3 regions of the Arthrobacter sp. zg-Y916 genome follow, and region 2 is predicted to be linked to each of the others. Evidence: riboswitches for the same ligand, from Rfam matches in the RefSeq annotation. Region 2 holds a riboswitch; each other region holds the start of a gene.
The links. Region 2 has a riboswitch for S-adenosylmethionine ahead of LOC59_RS02260 (hypothetical protein). Riboswitches for the same ligand answer to the same signal wherever they lie in the genome.

Region 1 (4,203 bases), on a different contig from region 2:
CGAAGATGGTGGTCGGAACGTGGGGTGTGCTGGTGGCCACCACCCGTGTGGTTGCAGCGTCCACCGGCTCGAAGGTGAGCACAATGTCTTCGCCGAACGTCTTCCACGTGGTTCCCGCCACCAGCTCTGCCCGCTCCTGCCAGATCCCGGTGAGGGTCATCCGTGGAAGCCCCGCCCCGGCCCGTTCGACGGCAGGAGGGAGCGCCGAGACAGGCGCCGCGACCACCATTTCCCCGCGGGCCCGGGCGCGCTTGGAGGTGACGTTGAGACTGAGAGCTTTGGTGTTCCCCGCATTTGTCATGCGCACGAGCCTAACGGAACCCCCGCAGGGCCGGCCTAGCGGCGGACCGCTGGGTCCAGCCGGAACCGCGCGCCGCGGTGGTCCTCCGGAAGCTTGTCACCGGCACCGAAGAGCTTCTGGCGCAGGGTTCCGGGGGCATACTCCGTAGGGTACGCGCCGCGCTTCTGCAGCTCGGGCACCACGAACTCGACGACGTCCTCGAAGGTTCCGGGCGTGACCGCGTAAGCCAGGTTGAAGCCGTCGACGTCGGTCTCCTCGACCCAGCGGATCAGCTCCTCGGCCACCTCCGCACCGGAGCCGACCAGCCGCGGGCCCAGTCCGCCGATCCCGGCGGTCTCGGCGATGTCGCGCACTGTCCAGGGCTCGCCGTCGTCGTTCACTTTCTGGAAGTTCGCAGCCGCCGACTGGATGGCGTTGGATTTCACGGCGCCGAGCGGCTGGTCTAGTTCATAGGTGGAGAGGTCCACACCCATCCAGCCGGACATCAGCGCCAGGGCACCTTCGTCGCTGGTGTAGCTCTGGTAATCCAGGTGCTTGGCTTCGGCTTCCTCGGAGGTGGCGGCCGTGATGATGGTCAGCAGGGTGTAGATCCGGATCGAGTGCCGGTCCCGGCCGGCGGCTTCCGCGGCGTCGCGGATCTTCGTGACCGTGGCCTTGAGCTTCTCCACTGTGGACGCGCCCACGAACACTGCTTCAGCGTTCTCCGCCGCCAAGCCGATGCCGCGCGGCGATGCGCCTGCCTGGTAGATCACGGGGGTGCGCTGCGGAGACGGCTCCGAGATGTGGATGCCGGGGACCTTGAAGTATTTGCCCTCATGGTTGATGTCATGGACCTTGGACGGATCCGTGAAGACGCCGGTTTCCCTGTCGCGGACGACGGCGTCGTCTTCCCAGGAACCCTCAAGCAGCTTGTAGACGACTTCGAGGTATTCGTCGGCGTGGTTGTAGCGCTCGTCGTGCTCGAGCTGGTCCTCCTGGCCCATGTTGCGGGCGGCCGAAGGCAGGTAGCCGGTAACGACGTTCCAGCCGACGCGCCCGTTGGTGAGGTGGTCCAGCGTGGAGAGCCGGCGGGCGAACGGGTACGGATGCTCATAGGCGGTGCCGGCGGTGACGCCGAAGCCCAGGTTTTCGGTGACCAGGGCCATCGCGGAGACCAGCAGCAGCGGATCATTCACCGGCACCTGCGTGCCCTGGCGGAGGGTGGCTTCGTTGGAGGAACCGTAGACGTCGTAGGTGCCCAGCACGTCGGCAATGAAGATTCCGTCGAAAAGCCCGCGTTCGCAGGTCTTCGCCAGGTGGGTCCAGTAGGAAAGCCTGGTGTAGTCCGCCGACCGGTCTTCGGGGTGGCGCCACAAGCCGGGTGACTGGTGTCCGACGCAGTTCATGTCGAAGGCGTTGAAGCGGATCTGGCGGGGAGCGCTGGTCATCGAAGAATCCTTTCCCAGGCGACGCACCGGGGACGGAGCGCCGTACTTGCCGCCGACGGATTCGCCGGGCGACCGGATCGTCATCTGGGGCACCCCGCTACGGAAAGAGGGTTGCCGCCCAACCAGCCAGAGCTTTGCGTTGGGACTCATGATCCTGCGGCTCCAGTATGGGCCCCTGAGCCGGGGCCGGCGCAACCCCGGCCGTGTCACGCGGCGTAACGCCCGGCGTCGTACCTCCAACTCCGCCCGCCTCCGCGCCGCCTCTCCGACCACCGAGAGGCCACTTACGGCTGGTTTGGGCGCTCAAAAGAGCCGTAAGTGGCCTCTCGGCGGGAAATAGGGCCGGAGGGACCCGGATTCGGAATGTTACGCGGGGACTTGCCCGCAGGCTGTCCGAGGGCGTTTAGTTGCACTTGACCATCCCGAGCGGCTGAGAGACCTGGATCAGTGAAGCCGCAGCAACCCTGGTCGGAGTGCTTCCTCCTTGAGGCACTGCGATAGCGAGGTGGACGTCGCAGGAGGCCGCTAACCCGGCCCAGGACGTTTTCCGTAGGGTGCTACTGCCAGGACCGATGGAGTGTTCACATGACTGCAGTACTGTCCTCCGGCTCCCATGCCGTTTCCACTGCCCCGCGTCCCACGCCAGACTCTGCCCTGCCGGTAACGTTCGACGGCGTTGGCCGCGCCTTTGGTTCGGGCGCAAACGCCCACGTGGTGCTGCGCGACATCAATTTCGAGGTCCGTCCGGGCGAAGTCCTGGCCATCCTCGGCTCCAGCGGCTGCGGCAAGTCCACGCTGCTGCGCGCGACCGCCGGACTCGACGCCGCCTCCACCGGGCAGGTGCTGATCGACGGTACTGCCGTCCGCGGCATCGATGACCGGTGTGCCGTTGCCTTCCAGGAACCGCGGCTGCTTCCGTGGCAGACCCTGCAGGCCAACGTCGCCATCGGCCTGCCCAAGAGCACCAGTGCGTCCGAGGGCAAGGCCAAGGTCGCCGAGCTCCTCAAGCTGGTTGAGCTGGACAGCTTCGCGAAGCACCAGCCCCGCGCCGTGTCCGGCGGCATGGCCCAGCGCGCGTCGCTGGCCCGGGCGCTGGCCCGCAAGCCCGGCGTGCTGCTGCTCGACGAACCGTTCGGCGCCCTCGACGCCCTGACCCGCCTCAAGATGCAGGACCTGCTGCTGGACGTGCACCGCGCAGCTCCGGCCACTGTCCTGCTGGTCACGCACGACGTCGACGAGGCGCTGCAGCTCGCGGACCGGATCATTATCCTCGGCCGGGAACCGGGCAAGCCCGGTGCCACCATCACGCAGACCATCACCGTCCCGGGCGCCCGTCCGCGGGACCGTGCCTCGGCTGAACTGGCACGAATGCGCGGAGAGCTCTTGGCGAGCCTCGGCGTCGACCGCCACTAGGCGACCCCTCCTCCCCCACCGCCGCGGGCATTCCCGCGGCGGATGCCGCGGGCGATCCGTGCCCGCACCGCCCTTCTTCCCTGCCCTCCACTTCCTGAAGGAATCCCCATGAACCGCCGTTCCCGCTTCTCCCGCCGCCCGCCCAGCTTCTCCCGCCGCCCCCTCGCCGTCCTGGCCGCCGCTGCCGCAGCGTTCTCGCTGGCCCTCACGGGCTGCGTTGCCGGCGAAGACTCCTCCGGCGCTGCCGCCAATGATGCAGCCGACGGCGGCACCCTGAACATTGACTTCGCCACCTACAACCCGCTCAGCCTGGTCATCAAGGACCAGGGCTGGCTGGAAGCCACCCTTGAAGAGCAGGGCGTGGACGTGAACTGGGTGCAGTCCGCCGGATCGAACAAGGCCAATGAGGCACTGCGTGCCGGAGCGATCGACGTCGGCTCCACCGCCGGTTCGGCTGCCCTGCTGGCCCGGTCCAACGGCTCCCCGATCAAGACCATCAGCATCTACTCGCAGCCGGAATGGGCCGGACTCCTCGTCTCTTCCGACTCGGACATCAGTTCCGTGGCTGACCTGGCCGGCAAGTCCGTCGCCGCCACCAAGGGCACCGACCCGTACTTCTTCCTGGTCCAGGCGCTGGAAGAGGCCGGGCTGAGCACCTCCGATGTCACGGTTGAGAACCTGCAGCACGCGGACGGCCGCACTGCCCTTGAAAACGGCGCCGTGGACGCCTGGTCCGGCCTGGACCCGATCATGGCCGGCGCCGAGCACGCTGGTGCCGAGTTCCTTTACCGCAATCTGGACTTCAACACCTACGGCTTCCTGAACGCCACCGAGTCCTTCCTGGAAGAGCAGCCGGAAGTAGCCCAGACCGTGGTCAACGTCTATGAAAGGGCGCGTGCCTGGGCAGCCGAGAACCCGGAAGAAACCGCGCAGATCCTCGCCGACGTCGCCGGCCTGGACCTCGAAGTGGCCCGCACCGTCATTCTGGAACGCAGCAACCTCGACGTCGACGCCGCCCCGGGCGACGCCCAGCGCAAGGTCCTGGAAAAGGTGGGACCCGTG
Region 2 (4,203 bases):
GGGTGCCGGGAACGGCGTCCGGGCCGAGGATGGAGGCGTTCAGCGAATCGGTTTCGCTGGTGAAGCGCACCCCGCCTTCGATGACGTTGGTGTGGTTCTTCAGCTTGTTGGCGGTCGACGCCGAGCCGGTGAAGGAGACCATGTCACGGTAGTCGAGGTGGTCCAGCAGGTCCCGGGCGGAGCCGGAGATCAGCTGCAGTGAACCTGCCGGAAGGATCCCGGATTCGATCATCATGCGCACTGCGGCTTCGGAGAGGTAGCCGGTGGGCGTTGCGGGCTTCACGATGGTGGGAACGCCGGCGATGAACGCAGGAGCGAACTTCTCGAGCATGCCCCAGACCGGGAAGTTGAAGGCGTTGATCTGCACGGCGACGCCGGGGATCGAGGTGTAGACGTGCTCGCCGATGAAGGAGCCGTCCTTGGAAAGCACCTCGGCGGCGCCGTCGATGACGACCGTGGAGTTGGGCAGTTCGCGGCGTCCCTTGGAGCCGAACGTGAAGAGCACGCCAATGCCGCCGTCGATGTCCACCAGGGAGTCGATCTTGGTGGCGCCGGTGCGGGCGGAGATTTCGTAAAGTTCCTTCCGGCGGCCGTTCAGGTACTGGGCCAGTTCCTTCAGCTTCAGCGAACGCTGGTGGAAGGTCAGGCCGGCCAGTCCGCGGTGGCCCACGGTGCGGCCGTGCTCCACGGCGGCTGCAATGTCCAGTCCGTCGGTCGACACCAGGGCGAGGATTTCACCGGTGCTGGCGTCCCGGACCTCAGTTGGGTTTGCGGCGGCGCTTTCCGGGGTCCACCACTCGTCCTGGACGAAGCTGGGGACGACTTGCACGTCTATGGCGGTTGAGGTCATCTTTGACGGACCCTTTCGATACTGGACGTTCGTTTTCCTGACCGGGCGAGTTCCGCTGGCTGCGGCTTCCGCCGGACACAGCGATAACTGACCGGACGGTCGGTAATGAATCCAGCCTACATGAGAGTGCCCTGCGGCACACTATGCCAAGCCCGGGATCCGGCTTTTTGACTCGCGGCTGCCCCGGCTGCCACACCACGTGTTTGCTCCTGTCCGCGCCGGCGCTACCGTGGGCCCGGACGACGACGGAAGGTACGACGATGAACCGGAACCCGATGCGCGGCTGGACGAAAGCAGGACTGGTGCTGCTTCTTGGAAGTGTCCTAACTGCTGGCGGGGTTGCGGCTCCGGCGGCTGCGGGCGGACAGGACCGCGGCCACCACCGCGGGTGGGACCGGGACCGCGGGTGGGACCGGGACCGCGGGTGGGACCACCACCGGGGCTGGGATCGGGGCTGGGATCGAGACAGGGACCGCGGCGGAGAAGTGGATTACGTTGCCCTGGGTGACTCCTACGCGTCGGGCTTTGGCGGCGGGCCGCTCCTCGATGCCTGCGGCCGGACTGCAGAAGGGTACCCGGCCCTGCTGGATGCCCTTCGCCGGGTGGATCGGGAGGCGGATGTGACGTGTGCCGGCGCGACGGCGTCGAGCACTCCCCCGGGCGCTCCCGCCGGACCCGTGGACCTGCCGGAGCAGATCGCCGCCCTGCGCGCGGATGGTTCCCTGAACCGCGGCACCGACCTGGTCACCGTCACGATTGGCGGCAATGACGTTCAATTCGGCGCCGTCGTTCAGGCCTGCATCGGTCCGGTGCTGCCGGAAACCTGTGCACCCGCCATTGCGAGTGCGACCGCTTACGCGCAAACCACCCTCACGGCGCAGCTGCAGGAATCCCTCCGCCAGATTCGTGAACTCGCGCCGCGGGCCGAACTGGTACTCGTCGGTTATCCGTACCTGTTCGAGGCCGGAACCGCGGGACCGCTCAGCCCGGAGGCGGTGGCACTGTTCAGCCAGGGGACGGACGCGCTTAACGCGGTGCTGGCCGGACAGGTACAGCGCGGAGAAACCTTCGTGGATGTCACGGATGAGTTCGCCGGGCACGGCGTGGGGTCCGCGGATCCATGGATCATCGCCCTGGGCAGCGAGTTTCAGCTGCACCCGAATGCCACCGGCTACCGCGAAGGCTACCTGGCGGCCATCACCGCAGATGTCCATCTGGGGCATGGGAAGGGCCACTGCCGCGGCCGGCGGTAACCGTTGTCATTGCCGAAACAAGACGCGGCAAGGGACGGGTGCCACCGGCACCTGCTAACGTAATCAATGCTTCACGAGACATGGCCTCCGCACCTTCCCGGTGCGGAAAAGCTCCGACTGGCCATGCACCAACCCCACTGTTCGGCGGGTGGTTCGGATGACGAAGCGGCCCGCGTCCAACCGGAGCGGGCAAGGACACTCTCTTTCGAAGGACACGCTGTGCTTCCCTCCAGTGACCCGCGCTGCACCGCCTTTTCCCCCGGCCACAAGATCCATTGGATCCACGGCGGCCGGCTCAACCGCTACGAGGACTGGATCGACGTCGAAGTCCACGCCGATCCGGAGCTGGACCTGATCTACCTGATAATCGCCGGGCAGCAGCAGCTCATGTGGCACCACGACATTCCGCTCCTCGCCGAAGCCCTCGCGCTCAGCCCCGGGCAGCCCCAGTGGTGCCCCCGGTATTCGTCCCTGATGGTCCCGGGCGCCTTCGAAGGCCGCAACCGGAGTTCTTTTTTCTACTTGGCTACTACCGGGCGGGCGGCTCCCTGCCGGGGACGGGTTCCGCGACATGATCTGAGGATGCAGGACAGCGATTCCGCGTAGGGCAATACTTGGGCGGATTGTTTAGGGGAAGGGGCCGGATGGACACAGCCCAGGTGCGGTTGTGGTGGCTCCCGGTTGGTGCCGGCGGCCATCTGGTGGTCCACACCAGCCGCTGGTGGGAGCTCTGGCGCGCGCTGCGCGAGCGGCGACGTCCCCGGCCCCTGTTCCACGCAGCACTGGAAGTCACCGCGAGCGGTTCCCGCTATGCGATTGAAATGACCCCGGCGTGGGGCCAGGGCACCGGTCCGCTCGGAGTCGTGGCCACGGGACCAGTGGGACTCCGGTCCCTCGGACGGCTCAGGCTGTTCCGGTACGAGGTGCGGTGCTGGCCGAACGGGGTCATACCGGACCTCGCCTTTGCGCCGGAACCGGCCCTCGTGTTCAATCTGGACGCTGCCGGGGCCGAGGCCCTGCTTGCCCGGGTGCCGCAGGTGCCCCTGAAGGTGTGGGGCGCGAAGGTGCCCGGCGGCGACATGTGGAACTCGAACTCCCTGGTTTCCTGGCTGCTGCAGACCAGCGGTTTTGACGCCGCGGCCCTGCAGCCCCCGCAGGGCGGCAGGGCTCCGGGCTGGCTTGCCGGCATTGATGCCGCACGCCCGCAGTCTCCCACGGCAGAAGCCGAACAGCGGCCTTAACGGCAGCAGCCCGCATGCTCCGGCCTCACAGGGGCGAAGGATGCGGGCTGCCGCTCATTATGAAACTAGCTCCAGTCGAAGAACCCCTTGCCGGTCTTGCGGCCAAGCTCGCCGCGGGCCACCTTGTCCCGCAGGATCTGCGGCGGCTCGAAGCGCGGGCCGAGTGTGGAGGCCAGGTACTCGGCGATGCCGAGGCGCACATCCAGCCCCACAATATCCGTGGTCTTCAGCGGGCCGGTCGGGTGCTTGTAGCCCAGGACCATGGCCGCGTCGATGTCTTCAGCGGACGCAACACCCTCTTCGACCATGCGCATCGCCTCGAGCGCGATCGCCACACCCAGGCGGGAGCTGGCGAAGCCCGGAGCGTCATTGACGACGACGGGAGTCTTGCCCAGGTCGGCCACCCAGGTTCGGGCGGCCTCGGCGAGCTCTTCGGAAGTCTGCTTGCCCAGGACCACCTCGATCAGGGTGGAGGCAGGAACCGGGTTGAAGAAGTGCAGGCCGCAGAAGCGCTCCGGACGCTGCAGCTTTTCGGCCAGCTCCGAAACTGACAGCGAGGACGTGTTGGAGGCGAGCCAGGCGCCGTCGCCCAAATGCTCCTCCACAGCGGCCAGCGCGGCAGCCTTCAGGGCGAAGTCTTCCGGAACTGCCTCGACGACCAGGCCTGAGCCGGCGAAGTCTGCATAATCGGTGGAGACGCTGAGCCTGGCAACCAGGGCATCGAGGGTCTCGTCCGTGGTGCCGCGCTCAACGCTCTTAGCGAGGTTGGAGGCAACGCGCTCGTACGCTGCGCTGGCTGCCTGCTCATCGCGCTCAACCACGACGACGGCGGCACCGGCGGTGCAGAAGGCGTGGGCAA
Region 3 (4,203 bases), on a different contig from region 2:
GACGTCGCCGCAGGCGAAGGCGAGTGGACTGCGGTGCACCACGCCTTCACCTCCCCGAAGCCCGAGTTCATGGACACCTTCGACGCGGATCCCGGCTCGGCCCTGGCCTACGCCTACGACATTGTCTGCAACGGCAATGAGATCGGCGGCGGTTCCATCCGTATCCACCAGCGCGATGTGCAGGAACGCGTGTTCAAGGTCATGGGCATCTCCGAGGAGACCGCCCAGGAGCAGTTCGGCTTCCTGCTCGAAGGCTTCAAGTACGGCGCTCCGCCGCACGGCGGCATCGCCTTCGGCTGGGACCGTGTGGTGGCCCTGCTGGCCGGCGCCGACTCGATCCGCGACGTCATCGCCTTCCCGAAGTCCGGCGGCGGCTACGATCCGCTGACCTCCGCTCCGGCGCCGATCAGTGCCCAGCAGCGCAAGGAAGCCGGCGTCGACTTCAAGCCGGAGAAGAAGCAGGACAAGCCGGCCGAGGCTCCCGCTTCCTAGCCCGACCCAGCCTGCATAAGGGCCCGGCCGCCACTTAGGCGGCCGGGCTCTGTGCTTTAAGCGTCTGTGCTTTTTAGGGTTCTGCGGGTAGAGCGCTCATGCCCGCCTGACGGCGCAGGTGCTGCCGCAGGCCCGGGATGGCGAAGTCCACTTTGCCGTGTCCGGTGGACTCGATAAGTCCGGCTGCCAGCAGCCGGGACCGGTAGTTGGCCACCAGGTTGGTTTTCGCGCCAAGGCGGCGGCCGATGTCGCCGGCCAGGGACGGGCCGTCATCCACCGCCATGGCTGAGAGAAATTCCCGGTCCTTGGCCGACGCCGTCGCCAGGGCTGCCTCAATGACGGTGCGCGCGTTGCGCCGGTGGGCTGCGTCTATGGCCCGCTGGACGGCATCCGTTCCGAGGTGGCCGGCCTGCGTCTCCGCCTCCCGCCAGAGGAAGTAGCCCACCAGCTGGATCAGGAACGGATAGCCGCCGGTCGCCTGTGCGGCGCGGCTCACCAGATCGGGGCTGATCTGGAAGCCGGCGCCGGCAAAGGTTGAAGCAAAGGACTCTTCAACCTCCCGCACAGCAGCGGCATGCAGGTCGATCTTGTCGGCCCGGCGCAGGAACGTCGCCACGCCCTCGTTCAGCAGATCCGAAACTGCCGCTGGCAGCCCCGCGAAGACCAGTCCGATCGGCAGCCGGGCCTGGATGAAATGCTGCACGCTGGCGGCAAGCTGCGCGAGCTCGCTTCGGTCAGCGGCGTGGATCTCGTCCACGCTGATGATGAGGCCGGTGCGGTGTTCGTCCAGGAGGGTCAACAGTTCCTCCCCGACACCGCGCCACGCGACCTGCCGTTCGGGCGGCAGCTGGGTCGTAATGCTGAAACCGGCAGCTGCGAGGGCGGTGATGCGGCGGGTCTTGGGCCCGTCCCCCAGTTCCTCGGCCAGGCGGCGCATCGATTCGCCAATGCGGCCGACGAATCCCGGCGTGGCGGTCTCGGAGATGACAGCCCAGCCGCTTTCGCGGGCCAGGTCATGTGCGGCGCCGAGCATGACGGTCTTGCCGATGCCCCGTGCACCGGTAAAGATCGTCAGCAGGCCGGGGGCGCCGGACCCCAAACGGAGTCCGTACTGGAACTCATCCAGCACGCCCTCCCGTCCCAGGATTTGCGGGGGAGTGGCCCCGGCGGAAGGTCGGAACGGGTTTTCCATGCGGACAGACTCCTGTGAGTCGCTGTGTGCTTTGTGAGTTTGCGCGGGCTCGATGAGTCTATATGAGTTCTGTGAGTTTGAGGCTGGTCAGGCGAAGGCAGGGACAGCCAGATTGCGGAACGCCGAACCGTGGAAGACCAGCGGCTCATGGGCGCCGTCGTGAGTGGAATAGCCGTGCACCCGAAGCAGGACGACGGCGTGGTCCCCGGCCGGAACCTCGTTTTCGACCGAGCATTCGAGCCAGAGCGCTGCCTCGTCCAGGAACAGTGCACCGGTCTCTGCTTCGTGCAGGCTCAGGCCTGCAAACCGGTCGCCGTCCCGGGAAGCGATCTGGCGGCAGACGCCGTCGTGCCCCGTGCCCAGGATGGACACTCCGATCCGGCCCGCCGAACGCAGTACCGGCCAGGTGCGGGAGGTGTTCTGCACGGCGAACATCACCAGGGGCGGATCCATGGACACCCCGACAGTAAAGGAGGAGGCCACGATTCCCTGCGGGGCGCCGTCAACTTCGGCGCAGAGTGCTGCGATTCCGGACGGGAAGCGCCCAAAGGCCTGGCGCAGTGCATTTGGCTGGAGATCGGTTTCGAGTGCCATGAAGATTCCTCTGCCTGACGCGCAGCCTGCGGCAAGGAGCCGGATGCGGCGCTGTACTTGCGGCACCGGGAAATCCGCCGGAGCCGCCGAATCGTCACCTGGAGCACCCCGCTACGGCGAGAGGGTTGCCGTCCAGCCGGCCAGGGCCTCTGGCTGGAACTCTTGATTCTGGCTACCAATCTAGGGGCGCGGTATCCCGCGCGCAAACCCGCGCTGTGAGGCGTACACACGCCGCAACAGTTCGTAACGGGCTGTCTTAGGGCGCGCCCGCTATTCCGGCAGCAGCTCCAGGGATGTGTCCGCCGCGGCCGAACCGGGACGGTCCCGGACGCCTATCTTCGCCAGCGCCAACGGTCCCAGCACACCTCCAGCGAGCAGAACTGCAGCGAAGACCAGGCAGGCTGCCAGCCAGGAGCCCCCGGCGTAGAGGAAGCCCGCCAGCAGCGAACCAATGGCCGAGCCGAGCTGGCCCGCGTTGCCTAGGATGCTCATCGCCCGGCCGAGGCGGCGCGGGTTCAGTTCCGCGGCGACCTCCCCGTACATCGGCGGCAGCAGTGCCAGGAAACGCTGGTGAGTACCCAGAGCGCGGCGGCGCGTCCTGGACCGGCCCGGGATCATCTTCCGGCGACGTCGGACGCCTGCGCGGAGCGCAAAGCAGCACGACCAAACGCTTCGGAAGAGAGCAGGCCAGCCATGGAACCTGAGTCACGGTCCGGGAACTCTGCGGCAAGGGCGCGGATGGACACCCAGAAGAGGGCCCCGCCCACACCGCCGAGGATCGCTGCGCCGAAGGCAACGGACAAGGAACCGGCCAGCGCGTAGCCGAGACAGCTCACGGCATAGAGCAGGGCGCCGGACGCCGCGGTGACGGTCCTCGGGCGCTTATCCGCCAGCCAGCCCGCTGCCGGCCCACAACGGAACAAGGAAATCGAGGATCCGCGGACCCGCCAAGCAGCACGGCGGCAGTTCCGGCTGCTTTCCTCCCGGCGGGCGCTCTGTTCATGCGCCGATCCCAGCCAGCAACGGACACGGGAATAGGAACGGTACCGCCCCGGCCAGCCATTACAGTGTCCGCATGAGACAACGCTGGTTCAAACAGGTAGACGTCTTCGGCAACAAGCCGTACCAGGGCAACCCGCTTGCGGTAGTGCTGGACGGGGAGGGCCTCGACGACGAGCAGATGCAGCAGTTTGCCCGCTGGACGAATCTGTCGGAGACGACCTTCGTGCTCCCGGCCATCCAGGACGAGGCTGACTACCGGGTCCGGATCTTCACGCCCGGAGGGGAGATACCGTTCGCCGGGCACCCTACGCTGGGCACCTGCCACGCCTGGACGGAAGCGGGAAACACCCCGATGAAACCGGGCCTCGTGGTCCAGGAATGTGGAATCGGCCTGGTTCCCCTGCGCGTCAATGCCGGCCTCGCTGCGTTCGCGGCGCCCCGCCTGATCCGCACCGGACCCGTGGAAGAGGACATTCTGGCCAGGGTCACAGCCGCCCTGGGCCTGCGGCCGGACCAGGTCAAGGGCCACCAGTGGGTGGACAACGGTCCGGGCTGGCTGGGACTGCTGCTCCCTGACGCCGAAACGGTGCTGTCGCTGACGCCGGACCATGCAGCGATTGGCGGCCTCCGGGTGGGGGTCATAGGCCCGCAGCCCGAATCGGCGGAGACGGACTTCGAGGTACGTGCCTTCGCGCCCGGCCTGGGTGTCTCGGAGGACCCGGTCACGGGCAGCCTCAACGCAGGCCTGGCCCAATGGCTGATCGGCCAGGGCATCGCCGAAGAACGCTACACCGTCACCCAGGGCACAGCCGTCCACCGTTCCGGCCTGGTGCGGGTGTTCACCCGGGAGGGCCGGATCTGGATCGGCGGCGAGTCGGTCACCTGCATCGACGGTTCCGTCACGCTCTGACCCGCGAGAGGCC

Region 1: linked by a shared signal. The riboswitch ahead of LOC59_RS15100 (LLM class flavin-dependent oxidoreductase) and the one ahead of LOC59_RS02260 (hypothetical protein) in region 2 are both predicted to bind S-adenosylmethionine.
Region 3: linked by a shared signal. The riboswitch ahead of LOC59_RS08125 (flavin reductase family protein) and the one ahead of LOC59_RS02260 (hypothetical protein) in region 2 are both predicted to bind S-adenosylmethionine.

The regions. Positions count from the first base shown of each region.
Region 1 is NZ_JAJJOD010000010.1:11,315-15,517, reverse strand. Features, by position in the region: gene LOC59_RS15105 (hypothetical protein) at 1-301, opposite strand, end outside; gene LOC59_RS15100 (LLM class flavin-dependent oxidoreductase) at 337-1,728, opposite strand; SAM riboswitch class IV at 1,766-1,882, opposite strand; gene LOC59_RS15095 (ABC transporter ATP-binding protein) at 2,314-3,141, shown strand; gene LOC59_RS15090 (aliphatic sulfonate ABC transporter substrate-binding protein) at 3,250-4,203, shown strand, end outside.
Region 2 is NZ_JAJJOD010000001.1:470,939-475,141, reverse strand. Features, by position in the region: gene paaZ (phenylacetic acid degradation bifunctional protein PaaZ) at 1-850, opposite strand, end outside; gene LOC59_RS02265 (SGNH/GDSL hydrolase family protein) at 1,111-2,103, shown strand; SAM riboswitch class IV at 2,173-2,305, shown strand; gene LOC59_RS02260 (hypothetical protein) at 2,323-2,709, shown strand; gene LOC59_RS02255 (hypothetical protein) at 2,748-3,344, shown strand; gene LOC59_RS02250 (3-hydroxyacyl-CoA dehydrogenase family protein) at 3,410-4,203, opposite strand, start outside.
Region 3 is NZ_JAJJOD010000003.1:243,129-247,331, reverse strand. Features, by position in the region: gene aspS (aspartate--tRNA ligase) at 1-492, shown strand, start outside; gene LOC59_RS08130 (ATP-binding protein) at 566-1,684, opposite strand; gene LOC59_RS08125 (flavin reductase family protein) at 1,772-2,278, opposite strand; SAM riboswitch class IV at 2,327-2,446, opposite strand; gene LOC59_RS08120 (MFS transporter) at 2,549-2,896, opposite strand; gene LOC59_RS08115 (hypothetical protein) at 2,893-3,201, opposite strand; gene LOC59_RS08110 (PhzF family phenazine biosynthesis protein) at 3,354-4,190, shown strand.